Regions from separate parts of the Paenibacillus sp. FSL R10-2782 genome, predicted to be linked through region 2. Evidence: riboswitches for the same ligand, from Rfam matches in the RefSeq annotation. Region 2 holds a riboswitch; each other region holds the start of a gene.

Region 1 (3,128 bases), 2.0 Mb from region 2:
TACGATATCGGTAGCATTCACGTCACCGAGCGCATTGTAGCGGAAACGAACGCCAAAGTTCGTCGCCAGCCAGTCGGAACTGGTTAATCCCTGCATCGCTGGTGATGCAGCTTCTTCTGTTGTCATACCTTTAGCAGGATTGGAATAGGCTCCACGGCGGTAGCCGTTCATAACCTCGGAGGAATCCCAACGGTTTTTGTTACGGTCGGCGTTATAGTGGTCCGAAATGAAGAAAATGCTGCCTCCATTCTTCACATATTGCACCAAAGCCGCCTGCTCGGATGCCTTAAAGGCAACATTGGCTTCGCCAATAATGAACACATCATATGGGCGCAGCTTGTCGTACGTTATAGCCTGCTCGCCATAGGTAAAAGGGATGGAACGGTTCAACTGGTCCACGGTAAAACCAGCATTACGCAGCCCACCCGCAAAATCGGAAAAGGCTCCATCTATAACCCAATCCGCCGCTCCGGCTGTCTGTGCGTGCGTATTATCGAACAGCACTTTTTTGCCTTTTCCATCCGGCAATGTCGTACCGGGTTGACCTGGGGTACCAGGACCAGGCTCGCCAGGATTCCCAGGATCGCTTCCATTTGCCAGTTCCAGAGCGCTTGGGCTTTTCACTCCACCAAAATTGTTATAGGCACCCAGCGTACCTGTCACGCGAATTTTGCTGCCGATGAGCTCAGGATGGCCTGACAGCCCGAATGGTCCTCTATACGCAGATGTCAATTGTACATTTAACAGATTAGACGTATTGCGTTCACTCGCCTGATCCGCAATCAGTACGTTAAAATCGTTGGCAAACGGGGCAGAGAAATTAGCCGTTTTCGATCCGGTGGCATGTCCGACGACGTAGCCTTCTACCGTCACCGTACCTCCGCTGCTTTGGCTCTGAAGCGCTTCCGCTACCGTCAATGCGCCCTCTGCATTGACCTGACCGAATGGAACAAAAATTCCTATCAGCAGTGATACCATTGCCGCCAGATGCAGCATTCTTTTCAAGCGGGAACTTGTGAACCTGAAACCTTTTACCATACGTAAATGCCCCTCCTATTATTCCATAAATTAGCTTGTCCTCTATCAGATTAGCTATCAACCTTCTAATTCCTTCCTGCTTTCATCCATAATTATGTAAAATTTAATCTTTTTTATTGAGAAGACACCTGATTTTGTAAAATCTCAGCCAGTGATTGACACCGGGCATGGCATACATTACGCTTAGGAGGAAATGTTGAACGGTATACGCGAATGAAGATGACGGGAGAGTCTGTCTGGGAATTACATCCCGGCAGCACCGAAGGAGCAAGACGTCAGCACCCGGCTGGCGGATAATCTCTCAGGTCCATGTATCGTCATCTGACGCAACTCTGGAGAGAGCGCAAGCCACCCAAGGGGTAAGGCGGTATTACACCGCACGAAACTCTCAGGTAACCAGGACAGAGATAAGGGAAATTTCCTTATCCTGTCTTTTTTGTGCTTACATGCTGCGTCAGCATTAGAAACCGTCACACCCGCGCAAAGGCGCGGCAGCACCATATACTTATGGTATTCAAACATACAGGGGGCCACATCATGCGTTTTAAGGATGTATTTTCCATTATTGGTCCGGCTATGACCGGACCCTCCAGCTCGCATACCGCAGGCGCGGTGCGGCTCGCACGTGTTGCCCGGCACTGGCTAGGTGTGCAGCCTGACCGTGCCCGCATGACGCTGTACGGATCATTTGCCGATACGTACAAGGGACACGGTACAGACCTGGCACTCATCGCCGGACTGCTGAATTACGATACAGACGACTACCGGATCCCGGATGCCGAGCAATGTGCAGATCAAGCCGGGATGGAAGTAGAGTTCGCTGTCAGCGGACTGCCCGCCCCCCATCCGAACACCGTTCGCTTCGAGCTATGGAAGGATGAAGATCAGCGTACGCTGCTAGGCTCCTCGATCGGCGGCGGAAACATTCATGTTCAGCAGCTCAACGAATTTCGGGTCAATCTAACCGGAGAACTGCCTACGCTGGTGCTTCTCCACTCGGATAAGCCCGGAACATTGGGCGTGGTGACTTCAGCGCTGGGCGCGGCTGACATTAACATTGCCTATATGCACGTGGATCGCAAAGGTCGGGATGGCGAAGCGCTCACTGCCATTGAAACCGATAGCCCGGCTTCTGCTGAATTAATTGCCGAGCTGCGGGCTTTGCCTTATATGTATGAAATCAGAATGATTAACTTGAAAAAAGGAGCTGAATCCGATGCGGTTTAGCCATTTGCATGAATTAGGTGCCTTGTGCGCCGAGGAATCCACTACGATTGGTCGCTTGATGATCAAGGAACAGGTACAAGAGACGAACACACCGGAGGAAGAAATCTTCCGCCAAATGTCTGATTATTATGAAGTCATGAAGGAGGCCGTTCATCGCGGACAGACACAGGACACCGTATCCCGCAGCGGCTTGACGGGCGGCGATGGCAAACGCCTGGCGGAATATTTGCGCGCAGGAGAAACCTGCTCCGGCGATGCCTCGGCACTCGCTATGGCGTACGCCCTCTCCGTGTCGGAGGTCAATGCGTCCATGGGTCGCATTGTCGCCACGCCCACCGCAGGCTCATGCGGGGTCATCCCCGGCGTGTTCATCAGCGCGCAGGAGCGGTTTGGCTGGGATGACGAGCATATGGTGCGCGGACTGTTCGCCGCTGGAGCGATTGGCTACGTCATCGCCAACAATTCCTTCATCTCCGGCGCGGAGGGAGGCTGCCAGGCCGAGATTGGCTCAGCCATCGGGATGGCAGCAGGTGCCATGGTCGAGCTGCGCGGCGGTACGCCAGAGCAGGCCATCCATGCAGTAGGCCTCGCGCTCAAGAACACGCTCGGCCTGATTTGCGACCCCGTCGCCGGACTCGTGGAGATTCCATGCATCGTGCGCAACGGGCTGGGAGCCGTGACCGCGCTTGCCGCCGCGGATATGGCTCTGGCGGGTGTGCGCAGCGCCATCCCGTCTGACGAAGTCATCGACGTGATGCTCGAAGTCGGCAGCGCAATGCCGTCCAAGCACCGCGAGACCGCCAAAGGCGGCTTGGCCCAAACGCCGACCGGCAAGCGTCTGACGGAGTCGCTTACGCGCAACA
Region 2 (3,128 bases):
GAGTCCGTTCACAGGTGGCGGTGTGGTCATTGACCGTGTAGATAACAAGCAACAAGCGATCTATCAAGCCCTGCATCACCAGTTTGTGGCGAGCGCATTGGCGACAAAACGAGGCCATGAGATTATTCCTGGCTCTCAAATCGGCTGTATGCTGGCTCGTATGGAAAGCTATGCACATACGTGTAACCCGGAGGACGTGCTGAAAAGTCAGCATGAAAACCAAATGAATCTGTTCTTTACGGATGTACATGCCCGTGGGGAATATTCAAATTATATGAATCGTTATTTTGAAGAAAATAATATTGTTTTGCACACAGAACCCGGCGATGCCGAAATTTTGAAAAACAACACGGTTGATTACATCTCATTCAGCTATTACATGACCTTGACCGTCTCTGCAGGTCCGGAAGGCGAGAAGGCAGCGGGGAACCTGATTGGTGGCGTGAAAAATCCATATTTGCAATCCTCTGACTGGGGCTGGCAGATTGATCCGATCGGCCTGCGTGTTACGCTGAACACATTATATGACCGCTATCAAAAGCCGCTGTTCATCGTGGAAAACGGCTTGGGTGCATATGACAAGGTGGAAGAAGACGGCTCCATTCACGATACCTATCGCATTGATTATTTGCGCCAGCATATCGCCCAAATGAAGGAAGCGATTGCGGACGGTGTGGATTTGATTGGTTACACTAGCTGGGGGCCTATCGACCTTGTGAGTATGTCTACTTCCGAAATGTCCAAGCGTTACGGATTTATTTATGTTGATCTGGACGATGACGGTAATGGAACATTGAAGCGCTCCAAGAAGGATTCTTTTGACTGGTACAAAAATGTAATTGCCACTAACGGCGAAGAACTGTAATCCAAGCTAACTGAATATAACCCGATATGGTCTGGGGGCGGGTGCGGCGAAGAACATCATGAGGATGAATCTGGCTGCGCCCGCTCTTATTTTATAGGCTCGTCCTAAAAAAACGGAACAACTTCACAAATTTTTCACTTGTAAAAAGCTGAAAGTTTTCTGTATAATAAAAAACAATTTCATATGTCTGGTTGATGTTTGCGGGAGATGGAACGTAAGTTCCGACCGAAGGGGCAAAACTCTCAGGTGCTTGGGCTGATTACAGCAACAAGCGGGACCGTAAACGGACAGAACTCTGGAGAGACCCTTAATTGGGCGCCGAAGGTGCACCGCAGATATCATCTGCTTAAACTCTCAGGCAAAAGGACAGAGACGCGAATAACCTGTGACAGGGGATGCCCTAGGCTTTTTTATGAGCTGTTAGTGGCTGAATCCTGCACAAGATGGTTGTATTTTTTCGTGCCTTTAACCTCTCCAGGAGTCGAATCAGCGGATTTGACTCTTTTTTGTTTTTTAATATGCTGGAGGAGCGGGTTGAAATGAATTTGGTACATGTGTTAGAGACAATTAGCAGTTGGATATGGGGGGCTCCACTGATTATTCTCGTTATGGGAACAGGTCTGTGGCTGACCATACGTTTGAAAATGTTGCAGGTTTTCCGCCTGCCTCTGGCGATCAAGCTGATCGGCAAGGCTCCAAATGAGGGTAGCGGGGATGTTAGCAGCTTTGCGGCCCTGAGTACGGCGCTGGCAGCTACAGTAGGTACAGGAAGTATTGTCGGCGTCGCGACAGCGATAAAACTGGGAGGACCAGGCGCCCTGTTCTGGATGGTTGTTGCAGCCTTTTTCGGGATGGCGACGAAATATGCGGAAGGTGTGCTTGCAGTAAAATACCGGGTGAAGGATCGGAATGGACAATTTTCCGGCGGCCCGATGTATTATATTGAAAAAGGGCTTGGACGCCGCTTTAAACCGTTGGCGATGCTATTCGCCTTTTCCGGGATGCTGGTGGCGCTGTTCGGGATTGGAACATTTCCTCAGGTCAAAGCGATTGTATCCTCAACCGAAAACAGCTTCGGTGTTCCGCCAATTGTAACGGCATTGATTATTGCTACCCTTACGGGACTCGTTACTATTGGAGGGCTCAAGAGCATTGCCAAGGTATCGACCAAAGTTGTCCCCTTCAAAACAGGCTTGTACGTGTTGATCTGTATGATCGTACTGATTCGGTTCGCCGATCAGATTCCTGCCGCACTCGCACTTGTGCTGCATTCGGCATTTTCCACGACGTCTGCGACGGGTGGATTTGCCGGAGCTACGATTATGCTGGCGATGCGCAGCGGGGTAGCCAGAGGGATTTTTGCCAACGAGGCCGGATTGGGAAGCGCACCGATTGCAGCCGCAGCCGCCAAAACCAAATGGCCTGCGGAGCAAGGGCTGATTTCCATGACAGGTGTGTTTATAGATACGATGATTATTTGCGTAATGACCGGGCTAACGCTGCTGGTTAGTGGCGTATGGAGCGGTCCTACCGATGCGGGCTTGATGACGCAGCAAGCTTTCTCCAGCGCATTCCCGCTTGGTGCGGAACTGCTCACAATCATTCTGATTATGTTCGCGTTCACCACGATGCTTGGCTGGAACTACTATGGAGAACGCTGTGTTGAATATTTGCTGGGTGTCAAATGGATTAAACCGTACCGTTATCTGTTCATTGCGCTGGTTGCCGGAGGCGCGTTTATTAAGCTGGATGCGATCTGGTTACTGGCAGATATCTTTAACGCCATGATGGCCTTCCCGAACTTGATTGCATTGCTTGGCTTGTCGGGAATTGTAGTTGCAGAAACCCGTACCTATATGGATTCCCTGTATCCCAACAAGAAAAAGGGAATACTCGCAGGTGCCAGTGCAGGAGCAGCCATAGACATAGAAGAAAATGGACAAACAGTCAGATCGTAAAGTCCGATATATCCGGATTTAAGAATATTGACTCTGCAAGAACATTTGCCAGGATAACGAAAGGGAGTGTCCCTCAGCCATTACAGGCTGGGAGGACACTCCCTTTTTGCGTTTTAGAGCAGGATAAAGCTGGCTCAGTAAATCTAATCTTTGACCGCTCCGGCGGCAAGATCGGAAATAAACTGGCGGCTAATGAAAAGAAATAAAATGATAAGTGGCAGTACAGCCAACAGGGTGCCAGCAATGACCATCGCATAATCCGTATTGTAAATACCGTTTAATTGGGACAGCGCAATCTGGAGCGT
Region 3 (3,128 bases), 190 kb from region 2:
GCTGTACGGCAACGCGTGCGCCTCCGTTTGAATTGGACTTTGCGTCCACTGTGCTCATATTCATATCCTCCTTATAGGTAAAAAGCATCACTACCTTTTCTTAAAATTCATACTAAATGACAACGCTATCTTCATCAACGAAATGAAAACGTACTTTCGTCATGAACGTTGATGACAACATTTAAATTTAAGATAAACAGGCGCGAAATCATTAGGCATAATTCCTCTTAATATGGCCTGTAACGTTAGAATTTAATCGAGAAACCATGCGTCATCTATACCATTTCTGTACAAGGAATAACCTCTAAGTAAGGAAAAAACACGTAATTACGCTTGCCAAAAAAGACAGCAAAAAATAGCCGCTATGCCCAATCATCGCGACTATTTTTATACAAAACCGAGCGGACAAACGCCACTCTTATTCAGTTATCCAACCTAATTTGCCCCATTATTACTCATTGGCAGTCAACTGCTCGTACTGATCCGCAGACAGCAGCTTGCTTAGTGCTTCCTCTACATCTTCTCCAATCTCCACTTCGATCATCCAGCCTTTTTCATAGGGAGACTCGTTTACCAGTTCAGGCGTGGTTTCCAGTTCTTCATTCACCTTCAACACCGTTCCCGTCACCGGAGCGAACAGGTCGGATACTGTCTTTACCGATTCAATAGTACCAATCTCTGCCCCCTGCTCAATCGTTGCTCCCTCCCCAGGCAGCTCCACGAAAACGATATCCCCCAGCTGATGCTGTGCAAAGTCCGTGATACCGATTCGTACCGTTCCATCCTCTGTGCGCTGAACCCACTCGTGTTCCTCCGTGTACCACAATTGCTGCTTCACTTCACTCATCCTGCTCCGCCTCGCTTCCATATGGATTACATTGTTTCGCCTACCCATCTATGACAGGTTAAGATTATGACAAGAAGAACTATTATGTCAATAATACTAACAAAAATATTTCATATCCCTCCATATGTTGTTTTAATTAAAAATACGACAGGATATAACAAACGCTTACATATCCTTATTTATGAATAAAATGTTTTTAATAATATTTTTCATGACATTTTTGTTGACATTTCGAATAAATTTGCGTATTAATGGGTTATAACAAGTGCTTTTGGAAATACCCGATAACTGTAAACGCGGATGAACGTGGAGGGAGAGACTGCCAAAAACTCGCATAGCTGCTGCCACTTGTGAAAACAAGGTAGCAAGCGAGTGGAATCAAGCTGTTACCGGCAGGACCGGATGGCATATAGCTGATCCAAGGGCAGCGCCGAAGGAGTAAACCTGCATCGCAGGTGAATCTCTCAGGCAAAAGGACCTCTGCCGGACGCATCTCTGGAGAGCATTCGCCATACAGGCGGATCACCCAAGGGGAAACCTGGTACGCACCGGGGTAACTCTCAGGTATCAAGGACAGAGCTGAAAAAAAGTGTGTGGACTGCCGTTCATACGTTTTTTTCGGCCTGTCTTTTTTGTTTAGCTGATCACACCGGATAGGAGTGGAAAAATGACTAACTTGCGAAAAACGCCGCTGTATTCGTCCTACGGCACGCTGCCGGGGGTTCGTTGCATTGATTTTGGCGGCTGGGAGCTGCCTGTACAGTTCAGTGGCATTCAAAAGGAGCATGAGGCCGTCCGACAACGTGCGGGATTGTTCGATGTATCGCATATGGGTGAATTCTTGGTCGAAGGCCAGGAAGCCGAAGCATTTCTGCAACAGGTAACGACGAACGATGTCAGTCAGTTGGAGCCAGGTCAGGCCCAATACTCGCTCCTGTGTTACCCGGATGGAGGTGTAGTAGACGACCTGCTTGTTTACTGTAAAGGGTCGGAGCGTTACATGCTCGTTGTGAATGCCTCCAATATCGACAAGGATTGGGATTGGCTGCTTCGCCATGCTCCTGCATCCGTTCATCTGGAAAACGTATCAGATGCGGTAGCACTGCTGGCATTGCAAGGACCTGAAGCTGCTCGTATTGCCGTAGCCGTGACAGACACGGACATTACGAAGCTGGCATCCTTCCGATTCAATGAGGATGTGCAGTTGTTCGGGGCAAAAGCGCTCGTCTCCCGCACCGGATACACGGGGGAAGACGGCTTTGAATTTTATGTGCCTGCGGTGGATGCACCGGCAGTGTGGGACGGATTGCTTCGCATCGGTGAACCGTATGGTCTGGTTCCCGCCGGACTTGGAGCCAGGGATACGCTGCGCTTCGAAGCGCGGCTACCGCTGTACGGGCAGGAGTTGTCCGCTACCATTTCCCCACTGGAAGCTGGTTTAGGCTTCTTCGTCAAGCTGAATAAGGGAGATTTTATCGGCAGAGAGGCCCTGCAACGTCAGAAAGAACAAGGTATTCCGCGCAAGCTGATCGGACTGGAAATGCTCGACCGCGGCATACCGCGTGCCCATTATCCCGTTTTTGCGGAAGGACAGCACATTGGCGAGGTCACAACGGGAACCCAGTCGCCCACCTTAAAGCGTAATCTGGGTTTGGCTCTGGTGGACTGCCGTTTCAGTTCCCTATCCACACCGCTGGGGGTCGAGATTCGTGGCAAGCGCCTGCGTGCCGAGGTGGTAGCAGCGCCCTTTTATAAACGTCCACGCTAATTTAAATGCTCGGCTTACTATAACTATCGTGATCCGTTACTAACGCTACCCCGTTCGCAATCGTTTATTAATCATTTGTTAATCGTTCTACGTTTTTACGATTTGTTGGTTGAAAGGAGCCAGACCCAATGAAACAACATCGTTACCTTCCCATGACTGAACAGGATCAAGCGGAAATGCTACGCGCGGTCGGCGCATCGTCTATCGACGATCTATTCAGCGATATTCCTGAGGCGATCCGGTATGAGGGGGAGCTTCCCCTGTCTTCTGGGCTAGACGAAAGAGCCTTAACCCGCCACTTATCCGGACTGGCCGGGCAAAATGCCAATACAGACACGCACGCCAGCTTTCTCGGCGCAGGGATTTACGATCATCATATTCCATCCGTCATCCAGCATATCACTTCGCGCTCGGAATTTTATACGGCCTACACTCCTTACCAGCCGGAGGTAAGCCAGGGCGAGCTGCAAGCCATCTTCGAATTCCAATCGTATATATGCGAATTAACAGGCA

What was found. A riboswitch is a leader RNA that binds a small molecule or an ion and turns the genes downstream of it on or off. The one in region 2 is predicted to bind glycine.
Region 1: another riboswitch for glycine. It lies ahead of sdaAB (L-serine ammonia-lyase, iron-sulfur-dependent subunit beta); the one in region 2 lies ahead of NST83_RS18670 (sodium:alanine symporter family protein).
Region 3: another riboswitch for glycine. It lies ahead of gcvT (glycine cleavage system aminomethyltransferase GcvT); the one in region 2 lies ahead of NST83_RS18670 (sodium:alanine symporter family protein).

The regions. Positions count from the first base shown of each region.
Region 1 covers NZ_CP151951.1:496,809-499,936, reverse strand. Annotated here, with positions in the region: gene NST83_RS02260 (DUF6359 domain-containing protein) at 1-1,038, opposite strand, end outside; glycine riboswitch at 1,252-1,365, shown strand; gene sdaAB (L-serine ammonia-lyase, iron-sulfur-dependent subunit beta) at 1,576-2,265, shown strand; gene sdaAA (L-serine ammonia-lyase, iron-sulfur-dependent, subunit alpha) at 2,255-3,128, shown strand, end outside.
Region 2 covers NZ_CP151951.1:4,131,115-4,134,242, reverse strand. Annotated here, with positions in the region: gene NST83_RS18675 (glycoside hydrolase family 1 protein) at 1-865, shown strand, start outside; glycine riboswitch at 1,057-1,133, shown strand; glycine riboswitch at 1,151-1,245, shown strand; gene NST83_RS18670 (sodium:alanine symporter family protein) at 1,405-2,823, shown strand; gene NST83_RS18665 (carbohydrate ABC transporter permease) at 2,967-3,128, opposite strand, start outside.
Region 3 covers NZ_CP151951.1:3,942,155-3,945,282, forward strand. Annotated here, with positions in the region: gene NST83_RS17780 (PTS mannitol transporter subunit IICB) at 1-58, opposite strand, end outside; gene gcvH (glycine cleavage system protein GcvH) at 452-847, opposite strand; glycine riboswitch at 1,148-1,337, shown strand; gene gcvT (glycine cleavage system aminomethyltransferase GcvT) at 1,515-2,615, shown strand; gene gcvPA (aminomethyl-transferring glycine dehydrogenase subunit GcvPA) at 2,744-3,128, shown strand, end outside.